3 regions of the Pectobacterium araliae genome follow, and region 2 is predicted to be linked to each of the others. Evidence: predicted binding sites of a transcription regulator. Region 2 holds the regulator's gene; each other region holds the start of a gene.
The links. The regulator Fur, encoded in region 2, represses iron uptake genes when iron is present. The targets are predictions, from matches to a motif close to ATAATAATGAGAACNACTATCAA.
Positions count from the first base shown of each region.

Region 1: fes (enterochelin esterase) is a predicted target of Fur. The motif match lies at 2,844-2,866, and genes of this name have one in related genera.
Region 3: AACH44_RS17750 (isochorismate synthase) is a predicted target of Fur. The motif match lies at 1,554-1,576, and genes of this name have one in related genera.

Region 1 covers NZ_AP028908.1:3,300,192-3,311,213, forward strand. The annotation lists gene AACH44_RS14960 (amino acid adenylation domain-containing protein) at 1-1,094, opposite strand, end outside; gene AACH44_RS14965 (MbtH family protein) at 1,167-1,388, opposite strand; gene fes (enterochelin esterase) at 1,360-2,751, opposite strand; gene AACH44_RS14975 (TonB-dependent siderophore receptor) at 3,055-5,277, shown strand; tRNA gene AACH44_RS14980 (tRNA-Asp) at 5,449-5,525, opposite strand; gene dnaQ (DNA polymerase III subunit epsilon) at 5,697-6,434, opposite strand; gene rnhA (ribonuclease HI) at 6,388-6,954, shown strand; gene AACH44_RS14995 (class I SAM-dependent methyltransferase) at 6,974-7,684, opposite strand; gene gloB (hydroxyacylglutathione hydrolase) at 7,728-8,483, shown strand; gene mltD (murein transglycosylase D) at 8,554-9,927, shown strand; gene AACH44_RS15010 (endonuclease/exonuclease/phosphatase family protein) at 9,999-10,787, opposite strand; tRNA gene AACH44_RS15015 (tRNA-Asp) at 11,006-11,022, opposite strand, start outside.
Region 2 covers NZ_AP028908.1:1,354,486-1,365,507, forward strand. The annotation lists gene nagA (N-acetylglucosamine-6-phosphate deacetylase) at 1-1,096, opposite strand, end outside; gene nagB (glucosamine-6-phosphate deaminase) at 1,116-1,916, opposite strand; gene nagE (N-acetylglucosamine-specific PTS transporter subunit IIBC) at 2,275-3,771, shown strand; gene glnS (glutamine--tRNA ligase) at 3,954-5,612, shown strand; gene fur (ferric iron uptake transcriptional regulator) at 5,676-6,125, opposite strand; gene fldA (flavodoxin FldA) at 6,454-6,981, opposite strand; gene AACH44_RS06075 (methyl-accepting chemotaxis protein) at 7,867-9,534, shown strand; gene ybfE (LexA regulated protein) at 9,678-9,959, opposite strand; gene ybfF (esterase) at 10,252-11,019, opposite strand.
Region 3 covers NZ_AP028908.1:3,919,985-3,931,006, forward strand. The annotation lists gene AACH44_RS17745 ((2,3-dihydroxybenzoyl)adenylate synthase) at 1-125, opposite strand, end outside; gene AACH44_RS17750 (isochorismate synthase) at 122-1,318, opposite strand; gene AACH44_RS17755 (MFS transporter) at 1,650-2,912, shown strand; gene AACH44_RS17760 (TonB-dependent receptor domain-containing protein) at 2,994-4,940, shown strand; gene AACH44_RS17765 (4'-phosphopantetheinyl transferase family protein) at 4,989-5,705, opposite strand; gene AACH44_RS17770 (NupC/NupG family nucleoside CNT transporter) at 5,855-7,132, opposite strand; gene AACH44_RS17775 (TatD family hydrolase) at 7,447-8,244, opposite strand; gene AACH44_RS17780 (stress-response protein) at 8,359-8,547, opposite strand; gene AACH44_RS17785 (DUF1328 domain-containing protein) at 8,683-8,844, opposite strand; gene osmY (molecular chaperone OsmY) at 8,993-9,601, opposite strand; gene prfC (peptide chain release factor 3) at 10,118-11,022, opposite strand, start outside.

The sequences.
Region 1 (11,022 bases), 1.9 Mb from region 2:
AAAGCATCCTGATATATCTTGAAGTTGATCACAGGATCATACAGTCCTTCGCCGCCAACCCGTCCTAAATCACGCCGCAGTTGCTCCGCTTCATAGCGTTGATGACGCCTCACGGTCTTTATCTCAGTAGCAAACATCTTATCGACTTCGGCCAGTGTCATCGTCGGGCGCAGAGTCAGTTGCAACGGCAATACATTCACCACAGGACCAGTCACGCACAGCGCTGCCGAACCGATACGACGCATAAAGGGGAAACCGATAGACAACGTCGGCTCACCACTCATGCGATAGAGATATATCGCCAACGCTGCCATCACGACCTCTGCCGATGGCGCGACACTGATATCCACTTGCTGCTGCAACGAGCGTAAGTCAGGTTCGGCGGGTTCACACATTTCCGTCGCCAGCGATACCGGAGCCGGCAAGTCCGCCGCGTGTTGCTGCCAGAACTCAGCGGATCGCTGATATTCAGGTGATGCCAGCCAGTCCTGATACTCCGCAACGACGGGAGCGAATGGCGTGAATGGGCTAGCCGCAGGCGCTCGCCCTGAGCGTAGCGCGTTGTAGATATCGACGATGCGTCGGGTCAATGCATCGAAGCTGAAACCGTCCAACAGCAGATGATGGAAACGCTGATACCACAACCAACGTTCTGGCGCATTGCCGACTTTCATCACGACCTGACGGTACAGGGGCTGCTCGCCATCCGCCGGTAAATCGGCGACTAAATCTTGATGAATCAGTGCCCATGCCTCTGCTTCGGCCTCAGCCTTCGCGCTTAAATCCCGCCATTCCGGCGCATGGATCAGGGGATGGCGCGGCAAGTGCTGTACAGGCTCACCATCATCGTTAACGACAAAACGGGCATGAACCGTATCTGCTTCCGACAGCCCTTGCCGAATAGCGCGATCCAGACAATCTCGATCGAGTGGACCGTTCAATTCAATGGCATGTGCCACTGTAAAGTCATGACGAACTTGGGCTAATTGCTCGGCAAACCAGATTCCTGGCTGTGCCGCAACCAACGGTAATTGCAGAAAATCAGCTGACAGATCAGAAGAGGCAGAATCAAACACTACGGATGTCTCAGACACGGTACAGTTCCCTCAACGGTGCTTTCCCGAGTGGTCCGAAACCGAACACTCGGGGAAAAAAGCATAGGCGCATTAGCGCGCGTCGGCGTCTTGCAGGCTGGCCGGACGCATGTCCTGCCAGTGTTGTTCGATGTAGTCGATACAGACCGCACGAGACTGCGGACCGAACACCTGTTGCCACCCAGCGGGCGCCGCGACAAACTGTGGCCATAGGCTGTACTGGCGCTGAGCGTTGATAAGAACCAAAAACGTAAGCGTCTCGTCATCAAACGGATTTTGTTGTTCCTGACTCATCGCTATCTCCTGTTATTTTGTTGTCAGTAGAAATTGTTATGTTGTCAGTAGAGGCCGAGTTGTCTGCCAGGTCGGCTAACAGCCAGCGCAGACCATCGATCAGACCACCACGCCAACACAGGGCATCATGCCCACCGGAATAAATGCGAAAAAACACCTGGTGCCCCGCCGCCATCAGTGCCTGATTCATCTGCTGATTAACGAAACAGATATCAGCCTCGCGATCGCCAGCCTCCTGAAAAATCACCAAGGGTTTAGCCGCGGGACCTTGCTGCTGGACCTCTTGCACCAGCCAGCCGGGCTCCAGAACCTCACGCTCGTCAAAACGGGTCATCAATTGAAAATTTGGCCACCAAAAAGAACCGGACTGCGTCAACACTCGTCCAAAGCGCTGCGGCCAATGCAATCCCGCATAAAGTGCAGACAGGCCACCATAGCTCTGCCCAACGATCAGGGTACGGTCAGGGTCATCACTAAACGTGGCAAGGCTGGCCGCTAACGGTAACAACTCCTGCTGCAAGGCCAGCCAGAAATCGGCATTGCAGGGGAGTTCCTGCGCACGGTAGTTGCCATCGATCGCATCAATAAAGAGCCAGACGGCAGTGGGTAGATTTCCCTGCGCCGTTTCTACTTCAAGCGCCATGGGAAGCGGTAGTTCATCAACCCACCGTTGCCCATCCAACACAATAACCAACGGACGGGATCCCGGCTGAACACGTTCTCCGTTGGTATAAAGCCAGACTCGTCTCTCATTGCCGAGTCGCTCGCTACGCCAGTGAAAAAGCGTCATGCATGGAAGTCTCTCCCGTTCGCCTTTCCCTTCATCCCAAGCACACCATGCACTCTGTTCAGGGGCATTGGGCATATGTGCCACAGAGTGGTCTCCTCCCACACACGTGATAAGAGGCTGATAAGGGTTAAGCGGATCGGAAATCGCGCATGCAAACAATGAACACCACCACTGGCACTGCTGTTGGCTACGCTGTTCCTCATCACCCTGAAATTCAGGGGGGAGTTGTTCGTGAGTGATGGGGATCAGGCTATAGCCGCCACGCCATGTTGCCGGAATCACCACGGACCAGAACCAGACATCTGTACCGCTCAGTCGTTGCAGGCTTTGTGGGGCTTCACTGTGGTGGTTGGTCACACCATTGATATCGACGTACACCTGTTTAATCGGAGAATGCTGTTCATCACCGTGCGGGTCACGCCAGAAAAATGCCATTTCCACTTGCTGAGGTGTTGTCGACGGAGCGACAACGGGTGTGCCGACAGCCGCCAACCGTTTCCACCAGCACACCGTTCCTACCTCAGATGAAGACAATAGCTCGGCGATAAAATTGGGGCACTGCATGACTGGCATAACTCTCCCTGAACGTGCGTTTATTTAAACAAAATCATTACAAATACTAATCAATATAAAAACAAATCCGCTTTGAATAATGACAATTACGAATTGTATTGAGAATTATTTGCATTTACAATAATATGCTTTGGTCATTTATTGCAATGTACAAATCAACACCAATGCGCTCCCCCTCACAATGGAAGTTAAAAAAACAAATAAATTCAGGAAATTAAAACAATAAATTCAAATTAAAAATCGTTAAAAGGTAATTCCATCAACCACAAGCTAAAAATATCTTTCTGATTAAGGGATGAATGTATGTTGACCATGAAAAATAAAACATTAGATAAACCAATCAATGAGTGTATAAAAACTTACCGCCTTCCTCTCGTGTTAACCTCTTCGATATTCCTCATCTCTGTTGCTCAGGCTGAAGAGAAAACGACACCGCATAACGACGTGATCCTCGTGACAGCCAACGGGACAGAAAGCGTCACCGCTCCGCTAAAAGGGTTCGTTGCGAAAGAAAGCGCCTCCGGCACCAAAGTCGCCACACCGCTGGTTAAAACACCTCAGGCGATTTCGGTTATCACGCGAGATCAAATGGATGCACAACACGTCGATTCCGTCGCCGATGCGCTAAACTACAACAGCGGCACGGTGACAAGTTATCGTGGTTCCTCTAACCGCAATGATGAAGTGATTGTTCGCGGCTTTCGCTACGCAGCAAAGTATCTGGATGGGTTGAGTTTCGGATTAAGCGGACAAGATGGTGGTTTGGGGAAAATTGATCCCTGGTTTCTGGAACGTGTCGAGGTAGTACGCGGTCCGGCCTCAGTACTCTATGGTCAGGTCAACCCCGGCGGGCTTATCAGTATGACCAGTAAACGCCCCACCGCTGAGACCATCCGTAAAGTGCAATTGAGTACAGGGAATCAACATCTGGGTGAAGCTGCATTCGATTTCGGCAGTGCGCTCAATGATGACCAAAGTCTGCTATACCGGCTGAATGGTATCGGCAGCACTAAACATGAATTTATCAAGAATTCAAAACAAGAACGTATCGCTATCGCGCCATCACTGACTTGGCTACCAAATACTGATACCAGTTTCACGCTCATGACACTGTATCAGAATGATCCCGAAGCAGGTTTCCGCAACTTCCTGCCCGCTTACGGCACAGCAATCGGTACCACCTCTGGCTACATCCCTTACCACATGAACATTAGCGACCCTAACTATCATCGGTCAAAACGTGAGTTAGCCTCCATCGGCTATATTTTCGAGCATGCATTTAATGATGTTGTGTCATTCCAGCAAAATGTCCGCTATTCACAGTTGAAAGAAAAATATAAATATTTGGTGTATACCATCGGCGGCAGCGCGACCAGCAGCCATATCAACCTGCGCCAGCAAAAGGAGGAAGCCAAGACCGATGAAATGGGGATCGACAACCAGTTAAAAGCGCAATTCAACATCGGCAATGTCGATCACACGTTGATTGGTGGATTGGATTACAAAGCTCAGAAACGGAATACCACCATGCAGGTTAACCGTAGAGATCAGTACGACTACGACTGGGCCAATCCAAGCCACAACGTCGGTTACCTGCTACCCGATAGCCAACTCACCTTGATAACCGATGACCTGAAAAAAATAGATCAAGTCGGGATCTACTTGCAAGACCAGATCGAGTGGAACAACTGGAATCTGCTGCTATCTGGACGCCATGACTGGAGCGAAATCCGTAGCACCGACCGCACCAGTAGCTCATTCAAGCAACAAAACAATAACAAGTTTACTGGTCGAGCCGGTCTGCTATATGCATTCGATAACGGGATCTCACCCTATATTAGCTACAGTACGTCGTTCGAACCGAATGTGGATTCTGGCGCACCAGGCACCGACCCGTTTAAACCGACAACCGGTGAACAAAAAGAAGTGGGTGTAAAATTTCAACCGAAGGGCAGTGACACAATGTTGACCTTGTCACTGTTCGACATCACCCAGAAAAACTTATCCTCTTCGCGTTATTTCCCTGAGTACGACCGCAACTACAGTGAACAGATTGGCAAGGTGAAATCAAAAGGGGTAGAAACTGAGCTGCGTTCCCAGCTTACACCAGAGTTCAGCCTGCTGGCTGCATACACCTACCTCGACACGTTAACTAAAGAGAGCCACACCGCAGGTGAGGTGAACAAAGCCATGCCAGCGATTCCACGCCATTCCGCCTCTGCATGGGGGGAATACCAATTTATGAATGGAGTGTTGCAAGGCTTAAAACTGGGTACGGGCGTACGCTACATGGGCACCACTTATGGCGATAGAAAGGAAGGTTATAAAGTTCCGCATTACACGCTCTATGATGCTATGGCGAGCTACGATTTAGGCACCGCATCACCCAGCCTGAAAGGTGCTGAAGTGAAATTGAATCTCAACAACCTCACCGACAAACACTATGTTGCATCATGCAGCAATACAGAAGCCTGTTTTTACGGTAGTGGTCGCAGCATCATAGCAACCGTCAGCTACAGTTGGTAATGTCCACATTGTCACCCTGAAATCGGGGTGGCAAGTTAATGCGACAACAGCGGGGACATCCCCTCCAACTCAGCAAGATGCACTGCATCGAGACGAAAAAAAACCGCACATCCATAAGGATATGCGGTTTTTTCATCCATACGTGGATAAATACACGATGGAATAAATAAGTGGCGGAACGGACGGGGCTCGAACCCGCGACCCCCTGCGTGACAGGCAGGTATTCTAACCAACTGAACTACCGCTCCACTCATGCTCACTGAGCGGGATGAATACTAAGATGATGGCACTATTACGTCAACGCTTTTTATAACTAACCGCTTCTGTTTGCTTATAATTTCAGCTTAGTGATGGTTCTCTCACCCACTCTGTGACCGTCCTCTCCATTTCTCAACACCAAGAACGGAACGCTGCCGATATTACTCAGCCCGCCACAGGCAACTACCGCCTTTTTTCACAATCAAATCCAGACGCTGTTCATGTGCTAACAGTTCAGCATCATCTGCGTAAAGCACCTTCAATGCCGACTGAGGGCGAACAATTCTCTGGATCGTTTCGGTATTCTCACTCTTTTGCTGCGTTTCACCTTCCATCGAAAAAGTTAGCGACGTTTGGCCACCGGTCATCGCCAGATAAACTTCAGCCAGAATCTCGGCATCGAGCAATGCGCCGTGCAGCGTACGCTTGCTGTTATCTATTAAATAACGATCGCAAAGCGCATCCAAACTGTTCCGCTTACCAGGAAAGATTTTCCGCGCCATAAACAGGCTATCGGTGATCTTACAGAATGTTTCCGTCTTAGGAAGATCCCGATTCAGCAATCGAAATTCATAATCCATAAAGCCGATATCAAACATCGCGTTATGAATGACCAACTCCGCGCCACGGATAAAATCAAGGAAATCATCCGCAATATCCGCATACGTCGGTTTGTCAGCAAGAAACTCATCGCTGATACCATGTATGTTATAGGCCTCTGGGTCCACTAAACGGTCGGGTTTGATGTAGACGTGAAAATGACGGCCAGTCAGGCGGCGGTTAATCACCTCGACCGCACCGATCTCGATAATTTTATGCCCTTCGTAGTGAACCCCCAGTTTATTCATACCGGTGGTTTCTGTATCGAGGACGATTTGTCGCGTAATTTCAGTGCTCATCGTTTTCGTTTATGTCAGACTTGCCGTTTTTACCATGAGGGAGAGTCTACCAGAGATGCGCAAACAGGTAGAAATTTTCACCGACGGATCTTGCCTCGGTAATCCCGGCCCCGGCGGTTATGGCGCCCTGCTGCGCTACAAGCAGCACGAAAAAGCGTTAAGTGAAGGCTATCGTCTTACGACGAATAACAGAATGGAGCTGATGGCCGCAATTGCAGCGCTTGAAACACTGACCACCGACTGTGACGTCGTACTCAGCACAGATAGCCAATATGTTCGTCAGGGGATCACCAGTTGGATTCATAACTGGAAAAAACGTGGCTGGAAAACCGCCGACAAAAAGCCCGTCAAGAATGTCGATCTCTGGAAAAGGTTGGATACCGCGATTCAACGCCATTCCGTGCGCTGGGAATGGGTAAAAGGACACGCCGGACACCCGGAAAACGAGCGCTGCGATGAGCTTGCTCGCGCCGCCGCCAGTGCGCCAATGCTTGATGACACTGGCTATCAGGCTGAGTAAATCACCGTAGGCATCGATCTCATCTCCGATATATCTTTGTTGCGCCCACCGTGCGGCGCACAGACGCTTTCTGCAACCGCGCTCTCATCGGCGTGAACGTCAGCGGAATAGTTCTCTTTCGGGCAATAATTAACGTCAGGCACCCCAGCATCGGAATATGTTTATTCAACTTCCCCTTATTCCTTCGCCATGGTGTAACGTGAAAGTGAGTCCGATGAATAACCTCATAGTTCAGTAGTCCCAGCCAGTCCGTGATGCGCATTAGAGTAAACATACGACTGCAATAGGGATGCTTTTTATTCAGCCGAGGGATCAGTTTGCCAACGCCAACCAAACTGATCGGATTAAATGTACTCAGAATTAACCAACCATCGTCGATCAAGACGCGATCAACCTCACGCAAAACACGATGCGGATCCGACGAATAAGACAGCGTTTGGGCAAGTAAGCAGGCATCAATCGATTTTTCAGAGAAAGGCAGTTGATGGGCATCAGCCACGACCTGAAGATTATCACCATGCGGAGCAACGTTAACCTGATGCGCGATTGCGCACTCTGTCACATCGATTTCTGCACTCAGCGCCCCTATCTTGATAAGGTGAAAACCAAAGAGTTTTGGCCACCATGGCAACAAAGCCAGCTCAAGCGACTCGCGATAAAACTGCCCGCAGGTGATATCATCCCATGAATCAGGAGCCACAATGGTCTGAGGAATTTGTGCCGATTTCATCTTCTGTTCTCGTCCTCAGGCAACTAGAAAAAAGAGGTGATGAATGAATCTTATCAGTATCCCCGCACTTCAGGACAACTACATTTGGTTATTGAGTAATAAAGACAAGCGTTGTGTGATTGTCGATCCGGGTGAGGCGTCCCCCGTGCTTAATTCTCTCGAACAATACTCACTTTTTCCCGAAGCAATCTTACTCACTCACCACCATAACGACCATGTCGGGGGCGTTAACGAACTCCTCAAACATTACCCTAACCTGCCTGTTTTTGGGCCAAAAGAAACCGCTAAATACGGCGCAACCTATCTCGTCGAGGAGGGAAATACTGTTTCTTTGTTAAATTCGGAATTTTCTGTAATTGAGGTTCCAGGACATACATCAGGTCATATTGCCTACTATAATGCGCCATTTTTGTTCTGCGGTGATACGCTATTTTCAGCAGGATGCGGCCGAATACTTGAAGGAACACCGCTGCAAATGTATGAATCAATTAATAAAATAGCCGCCCTCCCTGATGATACCGTGGTGTGCTGTGCTCATGAATACACGTTATCAAACTTAAGGTTTTCTAATGCCATATGGCCAGAAGACCCAAGTATTGAAGCTTACCTCCATAAAATCAGCCAGATACGCGAAAAATCGCAGTCTAGTTTACCAACAACATTAGGGTTGGAAAGAAGAATTAATCTTTTTCTCCGTTGCCATGAATTTGATTTAAAAAGAAAACTAGCAAAAGAACCTGAAAATATAGAGAATTGGCAAGTTTTTGAGCTGCTACGCAGCCAGAAAGACTGCTTCTGAAGGTTTAGGTTGTGCTATTCCTCTAATCAAAGTATCCTTGCTCGTCTTTTAAGCAACTATTGACCAACATATGAAGGCTAAAGCGATAATCATCGCCTCAGTCTTGCTAGTTGGTTGCCAGGTATCACCACATGACACCTCGCAACCCAAACAGCATGCACAGAGTTTGTCTTCGGCAAGTCAAAGTGAAGCAGGAAAGTACACAGATGGCCGAGAGGCCTCCGCGCGATGGTTAGATGACGATAGCCTCGCGCAACGAGATCTGTGGAACTTCATTGGCGACGAGCTGAAGATGGAGGTTCCGGATAACGCCCGGGTCCGCGAGCAAAAAACGCGTTATTTAAAAAATAAGAGCTATCTCCACGATGTAACATTGCGGGCAGAGCCGTACATGTACTGGATAGTCGAGCAGATTAAGCAACGTAAAATGCCGATGGAACTGGTACTGCTACCCATAGTGGAGAGCGCTTTTGATCCAAGTGCCACATCATCCGCCAATGCCGCTGGGCTATGGCAGATTATCCCTGGTACAGGACGTAATTATGGTTTGAAACAAAACCAGTGGTATGACGGGCGTCGCGACGTAATAGCGTCTACGACAGCTGCGCTGGATATGATGCAACGGCTCAACACGATGTTTGATGGTGACTGGTTATTGACGGTTGCTGCGTACAACAGTGGTGAAGGTCGCATCATGCAGGCGATGAAAGTAAATAAAGCAAAAGGGAAATCAACCAACTTTTGGGCATTGGTGTTACCGCGAGAAACGTCCATTTATGTTCCTAAGATGTTAGCCTTGAGCGATATTCTTAAAAACAGCAAAAAGTATGGCGTGAGCCTGCCACAACCTAATGAAAGCCGAGCATTAGCCAAGGTTGAACTGGGGCAGCAGATTGAATTGACTCAAGCCGCTGAGATGGCTGGTCTATCGTTGAATAAGCTGAAGAGCTATAACTCGGGCTATAAGCGTAATGTCACCGCACCAAATGGGCCACATTACATTATGGTTCCTAAAGCTCACGTTGAGCAGTTGAAAGATTCACTGGCTGATGGTGACATCGCAGCGATTCAACCAACACGCTTAGCGCAAACGCAGTCAACTCCAGAGTCACAGCAGTATAAGGTTCGTTCCGGTGATACCTTATCGGCAATTGCAGCGCGGCTTAATGTCAGCACGAAAGATTTGCAGAGTTGGAACAATCTACGTAGCGCTGGCGCGCTTAAGATTGGGCAGACATTGCAAGTTGCTAAAGCTTCAAGCAATAGCAGTTCTATCACCTATCAAGTACGCAAGGGTGATTCGCTGGCAAGCATTGCTAAGCGTCATGGTGTAAATATCGCTGATGTGATGCGCTGGAATACGGTTATTAATAAGAATGCCAATATCCAGCCAGGCGATCGTCTGACGCTTTATGTTAGCAGTAATATAAAACCTGATTCTTAAACGTCATATCAGGATCAGCAACGAGACACAGCCCTCCAACAGAAATGTAGAGGGCTGCTTTTTTATAGCGATTAAGTCAGGCTAAATTCAACGAGCAGTGGGTTATGATCTGAGGCCTGAGTCACCAATACAGAAGACTGGTTAACAGTCAGCTCACGGTAAAAGACGAAATCGAGCGGTCGCCCAAACGCTTTACGCCGCTGGTCATCAACAAAATAGACCTCCTGTAGCCCCATTCCTGTCGCAAACCGGTTAAGCGCGTTGATACGCGGCTGACTCCATGCATTGAAATCTCCAGCCATAATTACTGGCCCCTGATGATGTATCAGCTGCTCCCCAATTGCGGCCAGTTGTTTGGTATAAACCTCAACACCAAAACTAAAGTTAACCGCATGGATATTGATAACCATCAGCCTCTGCCCGTTCTGAAGAGCATAGACCGTTACTAAAGAAGACTTAGCCAAACGTAGCAAAGGTTCCCGTTCACGTAAAGGACAGCAATATACCGGCTGGGCTGCTGATAGCGTCATCACACCGGATGGATGCTGTGGGAGGATAACGGCTGGCACTTGATCGGCAGAGAGGTAGTTCGTGGTCGCAAAGCGGATAAGATCTGGTGTACTTTGTGCTTCCTGCAACAGGACTAACTGGGTGCCTTTACCGAAATTTTGCAACACGGAAAGCCAGTTCAGCCTTTGTTGCTTAAAAATATTCCACACCATTACGCGTAAAACATCCCCCTCCAGCAACAATGAGCCTGTCGGTAGCGCTTGCCCCGGATAATGCATTTCCCCGGGAGGAAAGATACGTTCAACTGGTTGACCGGCAACATATCTCATTGCATAGGTTCTTTTCCGCACGCCTAATCCACTATCAGTTTCAATACTCTAAATACCCTATCAAAAAATAGCCCACTTCCGTTATAAGAATTTTATCGCAGACTGGTTATGTACGCTCACCGATAGGAAAAGAATAAACGGTTGACAAAAAACGTAAGGGGAAGAGAAAAGAGAGAATGATCTAATTTCCATATATGCAAAAAGCCCTAAGCGTTAACTTAGGGCTTTTTGTGAATAAGTGGCGGAACGGACGGGG
Region 2 (11,022 bases):
CACGGTCAAAGACGGTCAGGTTGGCCACTTTACCGCTTTCAATACTGCCTAACTGCTTATCGACGCCGATGGCGCGAGCGGGATAGAGCGTTGCCATCCGAATCGCTTCATCCAGCGCAATACCCGCGTGTTCGACGCTATTACGCACGGCGTCAATCATAGTCAGTGCCGAGCCGCTCAGGGTGCCGTGTTCATCGACACAAACGCCATCACGGTAGTATATGGTTTTACCAGCAAAAATGAACTGGTCAATATCCGCACCTGCGGGAGCCGTGGCGTCGGTCACCAGCACCAGTTTATCTCCCTTGATACGTTTACTGTTGCGAATATTGGCCCAGTCAACGTGTCGTCCATCCGCGATAATACCGCAATAGACTTCCGGGGCGTCGTAAATCGCGCCAACGAGCCCAGGTTCGCGGCCAGTCAGATACGGCATGGCGTTGAACAGGTGGGTGGCGAAACGAATACCCGCGGCAAAACCCCGCTTAGCCTGTTCCCAGGTGGCATTGGAATGCCCAGCAGAGACGATGATACCCGCCGCTGTCAACTGGCGGATGAACGACGGCTCGACTTCTTCCGGTGCCAGCGTGATTTTCGTAATGGCATCTGCATTGGCGCACAAAAAGTCGACCAGTTCTTGCGTCGGTTGACGAATAAAAGCAGGGTCATGCGTGCCTTTCTTTAGCACATTCAGCCACGGACCTTCGAGATGCAGCCCAAGCGCCTGATGCTGATTCTGCGTCAGCCAGTTTCTCATCACGTTGATGCTGTGCTTCATGAACGCATCGCTGGAGGTAATCAGCGTAGGTAAAAAGCTGGTGCAGCCTGAACGCTGGTTCGCTTGCTGCATGATCTCCAGCGTGTCGACGGAGATTGTGTCCAGCGAGTCATTAAACTGCACGCCGCCGCAGCCGTTCAGTTGGAGATCGATAAACCCCGGCGCGAGAAACGCGCCGCCCAGGTCGTGTTGTTCAATGTCGGCAGGAAGCTCGGCAAGTGGGCAGACCTGCTCGATCAGCCCATCGGCAATCACGACAGCGTGATTATCCAGAATCTGATGGCCGGTAAAAATCCGGCTATGGGTTAACGCGTACATCATCAACTCCCGCGATCGGTTAGAGATTTTTCATACTTTCCGTTTCTAACTCACGGAAATATTTAACAGTTTTCACCTTCAGCTCCATTGTTGAAGGCTCGTCACAAACCATGATGGCTTTGGCGTGAAGTTGCAGACAGCTGATGGTCCACATATGGTTGACGTTACCTTCTACCGCAGCCTGTAGCGCTTGTGCTTTGTTGCGTCCGGTCACCAGAATCATCACTTCTTCGGCATCCAGCAGCGTCCCAACGCCCACGGTTAGGGCGAATTTAGGCACCAGGCTGACGTCCCCGCCGAAGAAACGGGAATTCGCGATACGGGTTTCTTCCGTCAACGTTTTGATGCGGGTGCGGGAAGCCAGAGAAGAAGCGGGTTCATTGAAGGCGATATGCCCATCATTGCCCACGCCTCCCATGAAAAGATGAATTTTCCCGTAGGATTTTATTTTCTCTTCATAGCGGCGACATTCTGCTGTGGTGTCTTCGGTGTTGCCGTTCAACAGGTTAATGTTTTCACGCGGAATATCAATGTGATTGAAGAAATTCTGATACATGAAGGTATGATAGCTTTCTGGGTGGTCGGTTGGCAGGCCGACATATTCATCCATATTAAAGGTCACAACATATTTGAAGCTCACCAGGCCAGCGTTATGCATGGCGACCAGCGATTTGTAAGCCTCCAGCGGTGAACTGCCTGTTGGTAACCCGAGGATGAAAGGGCGATCTGCGCTGGGCTTGTAAGTGTTAATTCTTTCAACGATGTGGCGGGCGGCCCATTTTCCGACGTCGGCGGCGGTGGTTAAAGGAATGAGTCTCATCAGCGCTCTCCTGATTTTCTAGTGGAATTAAATACGTTATTGCGAAAATCGCGCCAACTGCGCGTTTAGTCTATGCATTAAAATTAGTTTACTCTGTTTTTTTTAATCTTGAAATAAGTTGGGATTTTATTCAGGTATAAACTTTTTGTATGCAGTTTTTTGGTGACTTTTATCACATAATTACGGGGTTTAATTTGTGTAGCGAATTATTTTTCTTACACTCCCCCTGGAACCACCGCTGGCCATGTTTTTTAACAATGAAGCTTTCGACAGTGAAGTTTTTCGGCAGTGAAATTGATTGGCAGGTTTGTTTGCCCCACAACATTTCATTTACCTCGCAAAGGTAAGAGAGGGAAAAGTGAGTACTCTGAGCTATTTACAAAAAGTCGGTCGGGCATTGATGGTGCCTGTCGCGACGCTGCCTGCTGCCGCTATCCTGATGGGGATAGGTTATTGGATTGATCCGGTTGGCTGGGGAAGTGAGAACGCGTTGGCGGCACTTCTCATCAAATCGGGTGAGGCGATTATCGGGCATATGGCGATGCTGTTTGCGGTCGGCGTTGCTTACGGTATGTCGAAAGATAAGGATGGTGCGGCAGCCTTGACCGGTTTTGTCGGTTATCTGGTGCTGACTACGCTGTGTTCACCTGCCGTGGTTGCTATGATCCAACGCATCCCCGTTGAACAGGTGCCCGCTGCGTTTGGCAAGATTGAAAACCAGTTCATCGGGATTCTTGTCGGTGTCATGTCCGCTGAGCTGTATAACCGCTTCAGTCAGGTTGAATTGACTAAAGCGCTGTCGTTCTTCAGCGGACGCCGTCTGGTGCCGATTCTGGTGTCTTTCCTAATGATTCTGGTCGCGTTCATTTTAATGTACGTCTGGCCGGTCATTTACAATGCTCTGGTATCATTCGGCGAATACATTCAGCAGTTGGGTTCGGTTGGCGCCGGGGTTTACGCCTTCTTTAACCGCTTGCTGATTCCTGTTGGGTTACACCATGCGTTGAATTCCGTGTTCTGGTTTGATGTCGCGGGTATCAACGATATTCCTAACTTCCTGGCGGGTCAGCAGTCTATCGATTCTGGCAAAGCCTTGGTGGGGATCACCGGACGTTATCAGGCGGGTTTCTTCCCGATTATGATGTTTGGCTTGCCGGGAGCCGCGCTGGCGATTTACCACTGCGCACGCCCTGAGAACAAAAGCAAAGTGGCCGGGATTATGCTGGCGGCAGCGTTTGCTTCATTCTTCACTGGGATCACCGAGCCGCTGGAATTTTCGTTTATGTTTGTTGCGCCCGTGCTGTATTTCCTGCATGCGTTACTGACAGGGGTTTCCGTCTTTATTGCTGCGAGCATGCATTGGATCGCTGGTTTTGGTTTCAGTGCTGGTTTGGTGGACATGGTGCTGTCTTCGCGTAACCCGCTTGCCACTCAGTGGTACATGCTGCTCGCACAGGGGCTGGTATTCTTCGTCATTTACTATGTCGTGTTCCGTTTTACCATCACGCGTTTCAATCTGTTAACGCCGGGGCGCGAGTTGGCAGTGAGCGGTAGCGAGGCCGATGGCTATGACGTGATTAAGGCATCTTCAGGTAAGAAGTCAAACGATACAGCTGAATTGGCACAGGGGTATTTGCAGGCGCTTGGTGGCAAAGCCAATCTGATTGGTATCGATGCCTGTATCACGCGTTTGCGTTTGAACGTGGCTGATTCCTCTCTGGTTGATGATGCACTGGCGAAACGTCTTGGCGCGGCGGGTGTGATTCGCCTGAATAAACAAAGCGTACAGATTGTCGTGGGTACGCAGGCTGAATCGATCGCCACTGCGCTGAAAGCCGAGTATGACAAAATATAATAGTATGACAAGGCGTAATATAATGGCGGTGGTGGTGTAACGCCGTGTCATGTCGATGACATTAAGGGGGGGGAGAGCAATCTCGCCCCTTTTTTTCGTTATGAATAATTAACGGTTGTTTCCCAGCGTAGCTTGTTGGATCATTGTCGGTTATACGTCGTTTTAGCATTGAGGAATGAAGAATGAGTGAGGCTGAAGCCCGCCCGACTAACTTTATCCGTCAGATTATTGATGAAGATCTGGCCTCCGGTAAGCATGATCATATTCAGACGCGTTTCCCGCCAGAGCCGAACGGCTATCTGCATATTGGGCATGCCAAATCTATCTGCCTGAATTTTGGTATCGCGCGTGACTATCAGGGGCAGTGCAATCTGCGTTTTGACGACACTAATCCGGTAAAAGAAGATATCGAATACGTTGAGTCGATCAAACGTGACGTCGAGTGGCTGGGTTTTTCATGGAGCGGCGACGTTCGCTATTCTTCTGATTATTTCGATCAACTGCATGCTTATGCGGTTGAGCTGATCGGTAAAGGACTGGCTTACGTTGATGAACTGACGCCTGAGCAGATCCGTGAATACCGCGGCACGTTGACGGCACCGGGCAAAAATAGCCCTTACCGCGATCGTACCGTGCAGGAAAACCTGGCGCTGTTTGAAAAAATGCGCAACGGCGGGTTTGCTGAAGGTACAGCCTGTTTGCGTGCAAAAATCGATATGGCATCGTCCTTTATCGTGATGCGTGATCCGGTGTTGTATCGCATTAAATTTGCCGATCACCACCAGACCGGTAATAAGTGGTGCATCTACCCGATGTATGACTTCACCCACTGCATTTCCGATGCGCTGGAAGGGATCACGCATTCGTTGTGTACGCTGGAATTCCAGGACAACCGCCGTCTGTATGACTGGGTGCTGGATAACATCACTATCCCTTGCCACCCACGTCAGTACGAATTCTCTCGTCTCAATCTCGAATACGCGATTATGTCCAAGCGTAAGCTGAACCAGCTGGTAGTGGAAAACGTGGTTGAAGGCTGGGATGATCCGCGTATGCCGACCATTTCAGGCTTGCGTCGTCGTGGCTATAGTGCGGCATCCGTCCGTGAGTTCTGTGTGCGCATCGGCGTAACGAAGCAGGACAATAACGTGGAAATGGCGGCGCTTGAATCCTGTATCCGTGACGATCTGAATGAAAATGCTCCGCGTGCGATGGCAGTGTTAGATCCGGTCAAGGTCGTGATCGAGAATCTGCCAGCCGAGCACGAAGAGTTTGTGGCGATGCCAAATCATCCGAACAAGCCGGAAATGGGCTCACGTCAGGTCGCATTCAGCCGCGAAGTTTACATCGATCGCGCTGACTTCCGTGAAGAAGCTAACAAGCAGTACAAGCGTCTGGTGTTGGGTAAAGAAGTGCGTCTGCGTAATGCCTATGTGATCAAAGCCGAGCGCATTGAAAAAGACGAGCAGGGCACCATTACCACGATCTACTGTAGCTATGATGCGGAAACGCTGAGCAAAGATCCGGCTGACGGCCGTAAAGTGAAAGGTGTTATCCACTGGGTTTCTGCGGCGCATGGCGTTCCAGCGGAATTCCGCTTGTACGATCGTTTGTTCAGTGTGGCGAACCCTGGCGCGGCGGAGGATTTCCTGTCGACGATTAACCCAGATTCACTGAAAATTACGCAAGGTTTTGTAGAAGCAAGTTTGGCACAGGCAGAAATAGAGAAAGCGTATCAGTTTGAGCGTGAAGGTTACTTCTGTGCCGATCGTGTTTATTCCAACACAGAACATCTGGTGTTTAACCGAACGGTTGGTCTGCGCGATACCTGGGTAGGCTAAGGCCACGAGGTAGAAGATAAAAATAAAACCGCCTCGGCGGTTTTATTTTTTGATGCGGTCGATTTATCGCGTGGAATCGTGCAGAGTTTCGTCTTCTCGACAATCCCCTTCACTGCAATGCCCATAGAGATACAGACTGTGGTTGGACAGTTTAATGCCGTGTCTTTCTGCGATCTCGCGCTGACGCGCTTCGATAGATTCATCGCGGAATTCAATGACTTTGCCACAGTCGAGGCAAATTAAGTGATCGTGATGATGCTGCTGCGTCAATTCAAAGACGGATTTGCCACCTTCAAAGTTATGACGGGTTACGATACCTGCATCATCAAACTGGTTGAGTACGCGATAGACGGTCGCAAGACCAATCTCTTCGCCCATATCAATCAGTTTCTTATATAAATCTTCCGCACTGACGTGATGGCAGACAGGATCCTGTAGCACTTCCAGTATTTTCAGTCTTGGAAGAGTGACTTTCAGGCCGGCCTTCTTTAATGCGATATTGTTGTCAGTCATGCGGGTTTAGTCCTGTTGCTTACTTATCAATGGAGGCTGCCTAGCCTATGACATCGGTCGGCTCAAAAAATGTAATTGCGTCTCAATTATAGAACCGCGTATGCAAAATGAAAACAAGGGAATGTTAACAATATTGTCCCCATTCATACTACTGATATACACGCAGTCCGTTGTTGATGAATGAAGAAAGAGTGAAGCACGTATAAAACCGATGGGATTATTGTACAGGTTTACTGATAGAAGTTAAAAAAATGTATCAATTATTATGAAAGGTTTTACCTATCAATACTATTTTGGCCCTGATCGAAACTATCAGGGCCAAAATGGCTTAGCCAACCAACTCTTTCAGATTCAGTTCATCGCTGATTTGTTTCACCCACGTCGTTACACGTTCGCTGGTCAGTTCAGGCTGACGGTCTTCATCGATAGCCAAGCCGATGAAGTGATTGTCGTCGGCGAGTCCTTTAGAGGCTTCAAAGTAATAGCCTTCTGTTGGCCAGTGACCGATAATCGTCGCGCCGCGAGGTTCAATAATGTCACGAATGGTGCCCATGGCATCACAGAAGTATTCCGCATAGTCTTCCTGATCGCCGCAGCCAAACAAAGCAACCAATTTCCCCGTGAAATCAACTTCTTCCAGCGACGGGAAGAAGTCATCCCAATCGCACTGCGCTTCACCGTAATACCAGGTTGGAATACCCAGCAGCAGGATATCGAAACCTTCTAGGTCTTCTTTGCTGCTTTTGGCGATGTCATGAACATCAGCAACGTCGGTGCCTAACTGTTGTTGAATCGTTTTGGCGATGTTTTCCGTGTTGCCCGTATCACTGCCAAAGAATATTCCGATGAGTGCCATGAATTGAATAACCTCTTGATTCCTAATGGTATGGTGTAATATTTCACCCATTTATCTGTTAATAATAACAGACACTCACATCGGGAGAAACTCGTATCGGTAAGGAGGCGTAAATCAAGATCGCGTGAAATGCGAAGGTAAGTAAGAAAACGAAAATATCTCTACTGATACTGAATTCCCTATAATCAATGTGGTCTATGTTATCGTCTGAGATTACGGATATATTTCTTTAACATAGCGGCGGCTATTCATTTGTAACGGTACTTCATTTTTTATGAATGTGCTTTTTATTTTATGATTTATTCCGCTTGTAATTAAAAGCAGGCTTTTGTTTGTGAAGAATAAAAATCACGGAGCGGTACATTATTATTCGTGGGAATTAAAATACTTACAAAAGATAATGTTTTTATAGAATTGAAAATTTGTAACATTTCGCGGGAACATTCCTAATAAAGGAAGATAAGAATTATAACTATTTACAGCTGAAACGATACAATTTTAAAGGGGAAATTTTAGCTTTCTGATGTTAAAGAATAAAATGAAATTTCATTCAAATTACTTTTCCATCTGATCGCCTATCCATGCCAACGCACGTAGGACGTGGTCGTGCAGCACATGCGCTTGCAACCCTATGATTAAAAACCTTATATTTATAAAAATAGAATAATGTATTATCCGTGCGAAAAATTATATTAATAAATATAGCAAGAATGCTAAATATTCTCTGTATTTAGCCGATGAGTTAGCGTGGTTTTTGAGTTTTCAACTCGGTGAAATGTGAACGCTAGGGAGAAGTGACCTGTTTCATGGTGTGAATTTTCTGATACATATCGGTTGATTAGCGATAAAAATCTTTTCAACCATTTTCCTGATTTGGAGTGAGCTATGGGACTTATTAAAAATATTGCCATCAGAACCGCTATGCTATGGGTGCTGGGCATTTTTTGTGTTCTTTGGGGCGGCGTATCAATATATACCATGTTCTCTTTTAAAGAGATGACGGCGACCTCGAAAACCAGCACCTTACTAGTTCAGAACATGAACTTTATCAACCAGGGCAACGATCAATATTTCCGTATGGTAACCCGTTTGGCGCGTGCGGTTGATGCTCGCCGCAGCGGTGATAATGCCACTGCGGATAAAGAGCAGGCTTCTGCACTTGTCGCGCTGGATAAACTGAAATCTGATTTGGTGGCGTTTAATGCTATCGATCACGCAAGTCTGGACGATGCGCTGGTGCAGGCTGTCAGCCGTGACTGGAATAATCTGGTTGTGCAGGGCGTTGAGCCACTTTATCAAAAGGCTGCTGCCAACGCGCTGGATGACTACCAAGATCAGGCCAAAAACGTTGTGCCGCCATTGAGCCGTCAATTTGGTGCTTCGCTCTCTGCATTCAGTAACGCCAGTGCGGAAAAATTCGCTGCGGCGGGTGTCCGTTTTGAACAAATCACCACGGTTGGACAGAACATTGTGCTGAGTGGCTTGGTTATCGGCCTGATTATGTTGTTCCTGACCGACCGCTATCTGGTGGTGTGCCTGGTTCGTCCATTAAACGATCTGCGCTATCACTTTAGCGTGATTGCTTCCGGCCATCTGGGCAAGCCGATTCTGGACTTTGGTAATAACTGTGTGGGTCGTTTGTTCCCACTGCTGCGTGAAATGCAGGGGAGTTTGGCCAGTACAGTTAGCACGATCAGAAACAGCACGGATTCCATCTATCAGGGCGCTTCTGAAATTGCCGCGGGTAACAACGATCTGTCTTCACGTACCGAAGAACAGGCTTCTGCGTTGGAAGAAACCGCAGCGAGCATGGAGCAACTGACGGCGACGGTGAAACAGAACGCCGAAAACGCCAACCACGCCAGCCAACTGGCATTACAAGCCTCGACAACAGCGAAAAAGGGCGGTGAAATCGTTGAAAACGTGGTGAAAACCATGGCAGAAATCTCTGGCAGCTCGAGAAAAATTGCAGAGATCACCACCGTGATTAATGGCATTGCTTTCCAGACCAACATTTTGGCGCTGAACGCGGCGGTAGAAGCGGCGCGTGCGGGTGAACAAGGCCGCGGATTTGCCGTTGTGGCGGGCGAAGTACGCAGTCTGGCGCAGCGCAGTGCGCAAGCGGCGAAAGAGATTGAAGGGCTGATTTCTGAATCGGTTCGCTGCGTGGACACCGGCTCCAACCTGGTTAGCGATGCCGGAGACACGATGCAGGATATCGTCCGTGCGGTGACTAACGTGACGGATATCATGGGAGAAATTGCGTCGGCATCGGAAGAACAGAGCAAAGGGATTGCACAGGTGGGTCAGGCCGTGGCGGAAATGGACAGCGTAACGCAGCAAAACGCCGCGTTGGTTGAACAGGCCTCGTCAGCTGCCTTGTCGTTGGAAGAGCAGGCGGCGCTGTTGAACCAAACTGTGTCGCTGTTCCAACTGTCCGATACGCAATCAGGGCTGCAAGTGGCGGCAAAACCGGTGCAGAAAACGCAGGCGATTACCCCGCGTGCAGCCAAAGCGCTACCAGCCAGTAACGACAACTGGGAAAAATTCTAAGCGTCGTTTTAGCCTGAGATAGCGAGTTTACTCTTGGGTGAATGTTCAGGCGGTGTCAGAAATGGCGCCGCACAAGATGTGATGCTATGTTATATAAATGCTGCGTTATATAAACACCGCGTATAACTATCGGGTTACGCCAATCAGGACTGCTGTTCGGCCAACTGCGCGAGCAGCATCTCTTCAATCAATTCACTGCGGCTAATGTTCCGCTGTTCAGCAAGGCTGTTCAGGATATCGACAGCGTCGCTATTAATCTTTAATTCGACACGGCGCAAGCCACGCACTTTATCGCGACGTAGTTGATTACGCTTGTTAATTCTTAGTTGTTCGTCACGTGTGAGCGGATTGGTCTTGGGGCGGCCCGGACGACGCTCATCTGCGAACAGATCCAGTGTAGTACGATCCGTTTGTTCTTTTGCCATAAGTAATGATACTGCAAGGTATTCGGATCAAAATACACCGAGCTGCCCGTTCCGTCCTACAGATAAAATCGATGCCTACTCTCACTCTGCAATAGAATTGTCAGGGCGCGGTTTGGCTATCTGTTGAACATGCTGGGAAATTACGCGTGCACTTTGATGAAGTGGTTACAATGACTTGTGGCTGAATCAGCCGTCCCTCTACTGCGAGCGCCATCATACCCTAGCCGCACTGGCGGCGACAACGGTTAACTGCCCCTGTTGCCATGAATCCGCCTGTGTGAGTATGGTCTGGTTAATTCATGTCCAGAAAACGGTGGATAGCGCGCAAAACCGCATCGGGTTTTTCTGAGTGAACCCAGTGACCTGCTCCGCTGACAACATGCGCCCGCGCAGACGGGAACTGACGCAGCAGTGAATCGCGGTAGCGATCGTCCAGATAGGGGGAATCGCCGCCGCGAATGAACAATATTGGCCCTTGCCAGGCCGGAACCTCTTGCCAGCCAACAATGTTTTCGTACTCATCCCACAAGACCGGTACGTTAAAACGCCATTCTCCCTGCTGGAAGGATTTCAGCAAAAACTGAATCACGCCTTCTTCTTTTATGTGTTGGCGCATGAGTGCTGTCGCTTCGGTTCGTGATGTCAGGCCCGCTTCCGTTACAGCACGTAGTGCGGCGAAAATGGTGTCGTGGCGGCGCACGTGATAATCCACTGGCGCGATATCAATCGCGACCAGCTTGTCCAGTCGTTCGGGAATGAGCGCGCTGAGCGCCATGGCGACTTTTCCACCCATCGAATGACCAATCACGATAGCGCGTTCGATATGCAGCTCATCTAACAGTGCCAACACATCCTCCGCCATGGCGGGGTAGTTCATCTGTGATGAGCGTGGTGATAAACCGTGGTTACGTAAATCGATTTGCAGGATGTCATGCGTATTTTGCAAATCCCGCCCTAATACACCAAGGTTATCGAGTGTGCCAAACAGGCCATGAATCAGGACAACAGGACGTTTATCTGTGGGCTGGTGCGCATAAAGCCTACGATGATTCAATTTCATGGT
Region 3 (11,022 bases), 2.1 Mb from region 2:
ACCGCATCTGGTTGCGTCGTCAAATGGCGTTCCCAGACGTCCGTTAACGGCAGGCCAACCCAGTACCCCTTGTCGCGATAACGCAGTGCCAGTTCCTCTGGCCAAGGCGTAAATTCAATGCTCATAGTCCATCCACACCTGAGTTAAGCCCAAACGCATTCAGCATCGTGTTTAATTTGGCGGCGGTTTCAGCCCATTCCTCCTCGGGGACGGACGCCTCAACAATGCCCGCACCGGCAAACAGGCGGACTTTGTTGTGTTTGATGGTGCCGCAGCGAATCGCGATCGCCCATTCACCATCGCCGTTGGCATCACACCAGCCGACGATGCCGCTGAATACGCCGCGATCGTGCGGCTCCAGCTCGGCAATCAGCTGACGCGCTTCCTGTGTGGGGAAGCCACACAGTGCGGGGGTAGGATGGAGCTGGCAGGCGACCTGAAGCGCCGTCATCTCTGGGTTCGCCAGCTCACCGCGGATAGCGGTAGACAGGTGCCACATGGAGGCGGTGTGCATCAACGAAGGTGCCGATGGAATCGTTAACGACGCGCACAGCGGCATCAGGCGTTGGCGAACGTCATTCACCACCAGCTTATGCTCGTGCTTATCCTTGCCAGAATTCAACAAACGCTGGCTGTTCAGGTAGTCCAGATGTTCATCGCTCATCCGTCGTGCCGAACCCGCCAGCGGATTAGAGACAATCACACTCCCCTGCTTACGCAGCAGTAGCTCCGGGCTGGCACCCAGTAATACGGAACCATCCGGCAACGGCAGTGAGAAGTGATACCCCCCCGCATTCTGTACCATCAGGTTATTGAGGATCGTCTGAGCCTTAACGGGCTGGATCAGCTCAATGTCCAGAATACGCGACAGTACCACTTTGCTCAGTTCCCCACGGCGGAAGCGTTCAACCGCCTCAGCCACGATGGACTTGAACTGGCATTCGTCTGGGACGCTGTTTAACGTTAGTGCGGTAGGGCCCGCAGCCGTGTGCTTACGGGCACGGCTGACGAGTTCAGATTTCGTCGTAACGGTATAACTATCAGGGATATAGAGACAAGACGGTTGCGTGGTATCAAAGGGAATCGCCCCCACAACAATAGGCAGCGACTGCCCTGCCTGACGCGCTCGCTGGAATGCCTGCACGATTGCAGGACTAAGCCTGTCATCGTGCGAGCCAGGAACACAAACAGGGGACGAAATACGTTCAAATAAGCCTGAAGTAGAAAGGCTTTGGTGTTCCGATACATATAAAAAAGCGGTCTGTTCTGGATAGGTTAGCCCGCTAAATGTTTCAGTTTCTGTAATCAGTGTATCCACAAGACAGCTCCTGCGCTCGCAAATTAAATACCAATGATTATTAAAATCATTATCATTTATACCAAGCACAGTTAACCTACACTGAAGTAACGTGTTCGGTCAATCCTTCCACAAAATGGTTATTCCCTCCCATTAGTTGAGGGTTATATTAATGTTAATCAATTTTACTGTTCATCTTTCACAACCATTAATGATTAGCAATAGAAATGCATTGATTATAAAACCCACCTCACAAATGATAATGAAAATACTTATCATTTATTGTCAGGAGAATTAAGCTGCGCTAAACTGCGCCAATATTTTACTAATTGTGTCTAAATGTGAGACCGTCATGGATGAAAGCATGTACCGCCAGCACACCCGATCCGTTGTGCATCTGGCGTTGCTAATCAACATGCTTTCTCTCGGTAGCCTGATGATGGTGATGCCACTAGGCCCCGATTTCATCAGCGCGCTATCGATGGATGCCAAGAACATCGGCTATATTAGCGGCGGCGCAACGTTTGCCTCCGCCATCGTCGGCTTCCTCGCCGCGCCTTATCTGGATAGATTTAACCGTAAACACGCCCTGCTCGTTCTGCTGACGTTGCGCTTCGCCCTGACGGCTGCCTGCATGTTTGCCACCAGCCAAACCCATCTTTTGCTGCTGTTTATTCTGGCAGGCTGTGTTGCTGGCCCGGCATCTGGCGTCTTGATGGCGGCGGTTGTTGATATCGTGCCGGCCAACGAGCGTGGAAAGCAGTTGGCCTATGTCGGCATGAGCTTTTCGCTCGCGGCGATTGTCATCATGCCGCTGTCACTGGAGTTGGCTCACCGTATTAACTGGCAAGCACCGTTTTATACGTTCGGCCTCGGTGGTCTGCTGTTGGTATTGCTGGTACTGTGGCTGTTTCCTTCTATGCCACCGACACGCCGGACTCAACAAGGTCTTTCTCCTGGTACCGCGTCCGTTTCCGTATTAAACGACCTGCTGGCATCCCCCATTTTCCTATTGGGGCTGACGGTGATTTCGCTACAAATGTTCGGACATTTCCTGCTGATCCCTCATTTCTCCAACTATTTTCAGTTCAATCTGACTTTCCCACGGGATGATATTTCCCTGCTCTATCTCTGTGGCGGGCTGGCAAGCATGGTGACCATGCAATTGTGCGGCAACCTGTTGGATCGAGGATATGCCAGCCAGACGATCGTAGTCACAACGCTGCTGCTGGCCGTTGTGATTCTCTGCGGTTTCGTTTTGCCTTTTTCACTTTCCCTGTATCTGGTGTTCACTCTGTTCATGGCGCTCAGCGCCGCCCGCTCCAGCAGCACGCTGGCAATTACCGCCGGTATTCCGCTGCCGCATCAGCGCGCCGCGTTCATGTCCTATCAGGGAACCGCAGCCAACGTTGCGTCAGGGTTGGCCAGCGTTGCCTCAGCCGCTTATCTGAGCACCTCCGCCGAGGGGAAAATTGACGGATTCTCACAGCTTGCCGTGGCCAGCACCGTATTTGCGCTGGTCGCTATGCTGCTGACCATGCGCTTGATTCCGCAGTTGGCTGAGCGCAGCCGAAAGATGGCCGCACACCAAACGGTACAGGTTACAGAGCAATAAACCGAGTAGGTCGGCAATACACGCAACACAGTGAGTTACTTACGGGGATGTTTTTTTCTACTCTTTGATGGGGTCTTTGACATGCAGCTAAAACCGGACAGTCGTTTTTCACATCATCATTTTCCACACAGCAAGGTGTATCACGCCCTGCTGGTGACCGGATTATTGGCACTACCTGCACTCGCTCAGGCAGAAAACGCGGCAGATGAAAAAATCGTCGTGACAGCAACACAGACGAAACACACCACGCTGAGTGCTCCCGCCAGCGTCTCTGTCATCACCCGCGCCGAGCTGGAAAAGATGTCAGTGAATAACGTTTCCGACGCCATCAAAAAGCTGCCGAGCATTAATATTAACCCTTCTACCAGCTATGGCCGTAACGAGATCAAAATCCGTGGTATGCGGGCAGACTACACGCTGCTACTGGTGAATGGTCGACGTATCAACACCCAAGAATCACTCGCAACTGATATGGGGAATGATTTCGATCTGAGCTCCATTCCTATGTCGGCGATTGAACGTATCGAAGTCATTCGCGGCCCAATGTCTTCCTTGTACGGTGCCGACGCGCTGGGCGGTGTGGTAAACGTGATTCTGCGCCAGCCGGGTGAGAACGTTACCGGTGAACTCGGCTATAACTTTCAGGCACCGACCGAAGGTTCCGGCGGTGACCATAATCGTCTGAATGGCTACGTCAGTGGACCATTGGTGGAAAATACGCTGCTGGGCAGCTTGATTGTGGATGGTGGCAAACGTGACGCCTGGCGTACCGAGCAATCCAAGAATCGCAACTCAGATGCCTTGGAAAAACGCGATAACTACAGCGTACTAGGCAACCTGACGTGGTTGATCGATTCTCAGCAGAGCCTGGATTTTGATGCGACTTATACCAAAGATGACCGCTTCGTCGATTGGAATAACTCTGGCGCAACAGCTCACAACACACAAAAACTTGATCGCCTCGGTCTGGGACTCACGCATAACGGTAGCTGGGATAATTTCGATACGCGGCTGCGCTACTACTACGAAAATATCGATTTAATGGATAATTCTGAGCTTAATAAAGGCATTGCCGATATCACTCAGAATAATCAGACGGTTGACGGGCAAATATCTGGCTATCTGGGCGATCACCTGCTGACCGGCGGCGGCGAATACCGCATCACATCGCTGGAACACAGCATGAACCTGAAAAATGGCAAAGTGGACGTCAACCAGAGCGCACTCTTCCTGCAAGATGAATTCAAGATTGCGGATTTAGCCCTCACCTTTGGCGGTCGTGTTGACCATCATGAAGTCTACGGCACCGAGTTCAGCCCACGCGCCTACGCCACTTATAGTCTAACCGACAACTGGGTGATCAAAGGTGGCGTCAATAAGGCGTTTAAAGCCCCAACTCTCGCTCAATTTACCACGGGCTATACAAAAGCAGCATGCCGCGGCCAATGCTACATCGTCGGTAACCCTGATCTGAAGGCTGAAACATCCATCAGCTATGAATTGGGTACCGCCTACGAAGCCGAGCACTTCGGTACGGGCATCACCCTGTTTAACAATGACATCAAGGATATGATTCAAACCAATGCAGTGACACGAACCTATGAAAACGTGAGTAAAGCACGGGTGCAGGGAATCGAGACTTCATTCTGGGTCGATGTAATAGAGGATCTAAACTGGACCACCAACTGGACTGTGGTTGATGCTGAAGACCGCACCACCAGAAAGCGCCTGAAGCAAACGCCGAAAAATACGGTTAACACGCAGTTGAACTGGCAGGCACTGGATAACCTCTCGACCTATGTGTCCTATCAGTACACCAGTAACCAATTTTTACGCGATAAAGAAGCGTATAAAACACGCGGCTTCAATACCGTAGATATCGGTGCCACCTATACGCCGGTTAAAAACGTGGACCTGAAACTGGGCGTCACTAACCTGACCAACGAAAAGCGGGACTACGTTGCTACCGATATCGACTACTTCCTGTCTGGGCGTACGGTGTACGGTGGCGTGAGCTATAAGTTCTAAGCAGATAAGTTCTGAACAATGACTCTAGCCCGCTATTCGCGGGCTTTTTTAGCAGCAGAGAAAGGTGGTGACGTCGTACTCTCTTAACAGATACGCACCTTTAAAACGGCGTCCGGCATAAAACGTTGGCGTCAGATCGGTCAGCAGTTCCAGCTCGAATTCGCGTTTGGTGATATCCAGCGCCACCAGCCGGGCATCCAGAAAATCGAAATAGTGCCGGACCTGCGGGTAAAGCGCCTTGAACAGACTCTCTTTCGCCGAGAAGCTGATCGTCAGCAAGCAGCTAAATGCCTCATCTCGCTCCTGAAACCACTGGAACTCTTCATCGCCAATGATGCCGGGCCACAGCGACTGCGCACGCTCGTCGGACATAAATCCTTCGATATCCACACCCACGCACGATAGCGCATCGCTACGTAAATGGGCGGCGCAGAGTACGCTGTCTTTGTTATGGCTCAGCGAACCGGCGATGTTTTCCGGCCATTGCGGCGAGCGATCTTCCCCGCTATGCAGAACAAAATCGGGGTGGCTCAACTTATTCAACACATGTCTGGCAAGATAACGTCCAGCCAAAAATTCAGCCCGTCGTTTCGGTACGGCGCGCTCTAGCGCGTCGGAAAAAGGAATGTTCGCCTCGGCAAAAAGCGCGTCGTCGTAGGCAGACAAATGGAAATGGCAGCGTGCAGTAATACCTGGGTAGGCGGCACCGTCCGTTGCCCGTGGAAAAGAAATCCATTCAACATCATCAATAAAAGCAGAAAGCATGTTGCTCCACTCAGGCAAGCATATCGCACCCGCATTCGGTAAATGCTGCGCAAGCCACGCTTAAACCATGAAAAATGTAGGGGCATAAACGAACAATGGGCGACTTTCGCCGCCCATCATCTCGCTACTGCAAGAATGCCTGGTTACATTTACAAAGCCAAAAAGAACCCTGCAATGCAGGCGCTCATCAGGTTAGAAAGCGTACCTGCCGCAACCGCTTTCAAACCAAAGCGGGCAATATCCTGACGCCGAGTCGGTGCCATACTGCCCAAACCTCCAATAAGAATAGCAATAGACGAAAGGTTAGCAAAGCCGCACAGTGCAAACGAAATCACCGCTTTGGTATGATCCGACAGAACCTGCAAGCCCGCGGCCTGCACCACCTCATCCGCTTTCAGATATTCACTGAAATTCAGGTAAGCAACGAACTCGTTGACGATCAGTTTCTGCCCAATGAACGAACCCGCAACGGTCGCTTCACTCCAGGGAATACCAATCAGGAACGCGACAGGCGCAAAGCACCAGCCCAGAATCAGTTCCAGTGACAGCTGCGGATAGTCAAACCAGCCGCCAATGCCGCCCAGAATACCGTTCAACACGGCGATCAAGGCGATAAATGCCAGTAGCATCGCCCCCACATTCAGCGCCAACTGCATACCGGAAGCGGCACCGCTTGCCGCCGCATCGATGACGTTAGCTGGGCGATCGTCTTCATCGACAAACCCAACCATTTCATCATGGTCGTGCGTTTTTTCCGTTTCCGGCACCATCAGTTTGGCAAACAGTAACCCGCCCGGAGCCGCCATGAAGGACGCCGCAATCAGGTATTCCAACGGCACGCCCATCTGGGCATAACCCGCCATCACGGCACCAGCAATCGATGCCAACCCACCACACATCACCGCAAACAGTTCTGACTGCGTCATGTTGGCAATATACGGACGGACCACCAGAGGCGCTTCCGTTTGACCGACAAAGATATTGGCCGTCGCAGAGAGCGATTCAGTACGGGAGGTTCCCAGCAGTTTCTGTAATCCGCCACCGAGTACCTTGATGACTATCTGCATAATGCCCATGTAGTACAACACGGCGATAAGAGAAGAGAAAAAGACGATAATCGGCAAGACGCGGAGTGCAAAAACAAAGCCACCACCGCCAAATACTTCGAACATTTTGTCGGAGACCAGACCGCCAAACATGAACGACACGCCTTGATTTCCATAGGCGATAACGTTTGCTACACCGCCCGTCAACCCTTCCAGAATCTTGCGGCCTACTGGTACATACAGCACCAGCGCACCAATACCGATCTGAAGAATGAAAGCACCGGCTACGGTGCGCAATCTGATAGCTTTACGGTTATTGGACAGCATAACCGCGCACAGTATCAGAACAATCATGCCGATGAGACTCATAACGAGTTGCATGTGTAGTTCCCTATAACGCGTGAAAAAGTGAGAGCAAAAATAAAAATCAGCCGCCAGAGCAAAATAACGCTCTGGCGAGCTGATTATAGAGATAGGCTCGTGAAGGTCGCTAATTTATGTCACAAATACATACAACATCGAACAGTCCAAAACACATAATAGTGATCTACGTCACAATTTAATGATTGGTATATGAAATCGAAATGGCTGTTCTGCCTGTTGTCGCACAGAAATAACAGAAAAGCAGAAGCAGTACGTCCTTCCGCTTGGGGAACGATCGTGGCGTAACAGGCCGTTCACTAACAACAGCCGTGTTACGCCGGAGTGAGCCGCCCAAACAGCCTAAACGAATTCTGCCAGAGTGCCTCCGCTATCACCTCAGGCGATTCAGCCCGTAGCTCACATAGCGTTTGAAACGCACACGAAATACGTTCGGGTCGGTTTGGTTGCCCCTGATAGCCGCTCATCGGCATATCAGGGGCGTCGGTTTCCAGCAGCAACCGATCTAACGGCAGTTGCGCGATTGCCTGACGCGTTTTATTCGCTCGGTCATAGGTTATGGTTCCCCCTACGCCGATGTAATAGCCCAGCCGGATAAAGGCCTGCGCCTGTGCCAGGCTGCCTGCAAACCCGTGAACCACGCCGGTACGCGGCACATCGATACGACGCAGTAATTGCGCCAGCCTGTCGTGGCTACGTCGCGAGTGCAAGATCGTCGGGAGATCGTATTTTTTCGCCAGCCGAAGTTGAGCCTCAAGGAAGGTAAACTGCCGCTCAAACTGCGGTTCTGGCATAGTGAGATCCAACCCAATCTCCCCCACCGCCACCAGTTTGGCGGGCAACTGGCGCAGTTCGTCTTCCAGACGGAGCAGGTCGCTCTCCTGATGCTCGGCGATATAAAGCGGGTGAAGGCCCAGTGCGGCATAGAGCGGTGAATAAGTACGAGTGAGCGTCAATACACGCTCAAAATGCTGAGCAGCCACGGCAGGAATGATGATGCGATCAACTCCCGCGTCTTGCGCCAGACGCAAGCTTTCCGGTGCGTCATCATAGAATAAGGGGAAATCAAAATGGCAGTGGGTATCGATAAAACGGTATCGTTCAGCGGGCACGTCGCTTCTCTCCGTCAAAATTAGGTCCGTCTGGATGAGGCGACCTAATCTACGCCAAAGAACTATCCTGCCAAAGCCTCATGGCAGAATCGAACCTGTCGTTGCGGTGAGGCCTCAGTGTAACGTGGTTTTATCTGAGGATACCTCTTCGTGCGCTTTTCCGTAACCCTCTTGCAAGACACCGGACAGGTAATCGTTACTTCCTTCCAGCCAGGCACAGTCGCTGTCAAACCAATCGGCCCACAGCGCCAGAAAGTTCCCTTTCCACTGTTTCCATTTGCCAACAATGATATCGCTATTCATCACAAACCTCCTGATAAACTGTCGAAATGCAGCAAATACGCGGGTAGCATCAGTAAAAGATAGTGTGCCGATAAAATATGACAGCCGCGTGGCGCGGCTGTGTGCTCTGTATGACGAATGTATAAATGTGCGGTGCTACGGCCGCTTCCGACCCGTGAACAAGCTAACCAGAAACAGAATAATACCGACGACAAAGACGATTTTCGCCGCGCCAGCTGCCGTACCGGCCAACCCGCCGAAACCTAGCGCTGCCGCGATCAGTGCGATAACTAAGAATATAATGCCCCAACGAAACATACGCTCTCCTTACCAGACAAAATGGAAAATCATGGTGGTCATCCTGACGCGCTTCGTGCGTCCTGACTGCGTATCCACAGGTGGTGTTTTATAGTGCGGATTTAATAAGGTTATCCGCGATGACGGATAACCCCGTGTGAAATGGCTATTATTTAACTGTCAGGTCATTCTTGACGCTTTTCACACCGTCAACGGCCTTCGCAATACTCTCTGCACGGTCGGACTGCGCTTTGTTATCCACTGTGCCACTCAATAGCACAACGCCTTCCTGAGTTTCGACTTTCACTTTACGGGACGGAACAATGTCATCCGCCAACAGTTTGGCCTTAATCGTACTCGTTACCACGGCATCATCGGTGTAAGCGCCAACCGATTGTGACGGATTATCTTTCACCTGCAATTTGTCGCTGACAGATTCGACACCCTCAACCTGAGTGGTAATTTCCACCGCTCGGGTACTGAGTGCTTGGCTACTGACAAAACCACTCAGCGTAACGACACCTTTGGACGTTTCAACGGAAATGTCGCTGCTGGTAATCGATTTGTCTTCCAGCAACGCACTCTTCACTTTTGCTGTGATAGCGCTGTCGCTCATGTAGTCAGACGCTTTATTCGCGGAGCTATCAATTTTTGTACCCGTTGTATCCGCGATACGATCGACTTTCTGCCCTAACGTTTCTTCAGCCATCGCACCACCAGCCAGAATAGAACCCAGAGCAACTACGATCAGCGATTTTGTCAATGTAGTCTTTTTCATCGATGTCTTCCTTCTTATGCTTTTCTGTAAACCCGAAATAACCTATTTGGGTCACGTTAACGCCTGCACAGTCATCAGCAAATCAAGGTGATAATGACGTTGCCAACACTCCGATGACTCTCTCTTTCTGCATAAAAAATCGGAGTATTGAATTGCAAAAGCGAAACAAATAAAAATAATGAACCAACTTAAATTGCATTAACAGTTGAACAAGCCAAATCAGTTAACACGCTGTTAACTATAGCCCACAGAATGAAAAATCACAGGGGAACAGGGGGATATACACAGCAATTCAGATTTGTCTGTGGCACCAGAGTGAAAAGAAGTTATTTGCAGGAAATAAACTTAATTATTTGTTTTTTAATACATTTTAAAATAAAAAACCCGGCTATTTTTGGCCTAAAACCAAACCTAACCGGGTGATGTTTCTTTTAGCGATGTGGTCACTATTTAAACGCCACAGTCACGATTATTTTAGTAAAACCGTGGCTTTATCAATCCATGTAGTGATAACGATTAATGCTCACGCGTTTGGTGGAACGTGACTTCAGGGTAGCGTTCCCGCGTCAGGTTCAGGTTCACCATCGTCGGGGCGATATAGGCCAGATTATCGCCACCATCCAACGCCAAATGCAGCTCGTTCTTACGCGTAAACTCTTCGAATTTCTTCGCATCGCTGCACTCAACCCAGCGCGCGGTTGAAACGTTAACGGACTCGTAAATCGCCTCAACGTTGTATTCCGTTTTCAGACGGGCAACCACCACATCAAACTGCAACACCCCGACAGCTCCCACAATAAGGTCGTTGTTGGTCAACGGACGGAATACCTGTACAGCACCTTCCTCAGACAGCTGTACCAGCCCTTTCAGCAGTTGTTTCTGCTTAAGCGGATCACGCAAGCGGATACGACGGAACAGTTCCGGCGCAAAGTTGGGGATACCGGTGAATTTCATGTCTTCACCCTGCGTAAACGTATCGCCAATCTGGATTGTACCGTGGTTGTGTAACCCGATGATATCGCCCGGGTAGGCTTCTTCAATGTGGGAACGGTCGCCCGCCATGAAGGTCAGCGCATCTGAAATCACCACGTCTTTGCCCGTACGCACCTGACGCAGCTTCATGCTTTTTTCATATCTCCCGGATACAACGCGCATAAACGCCACGCGGTCACGGTGTTTCGGGTCCATATTGGCCTGAATTTTGAATACAAAACCGGTGAATTTCTCTTCCGCCGCCGTGACTTCTCGGGTATCCGTTTTACGCGGCATCGGCGTCGGTGCCCAGGCGACTAACCCGTCCAGCATATGGTCAACGCCGAAGTTACCCAGCGCGGTGCCAAAGAAGACCGGCGTCAGTTCACCAGCCAGAAACGCGTCCAGCTCAAATTCGTGCGATGCTCCTTGCACCAGCTCCAGCTCTT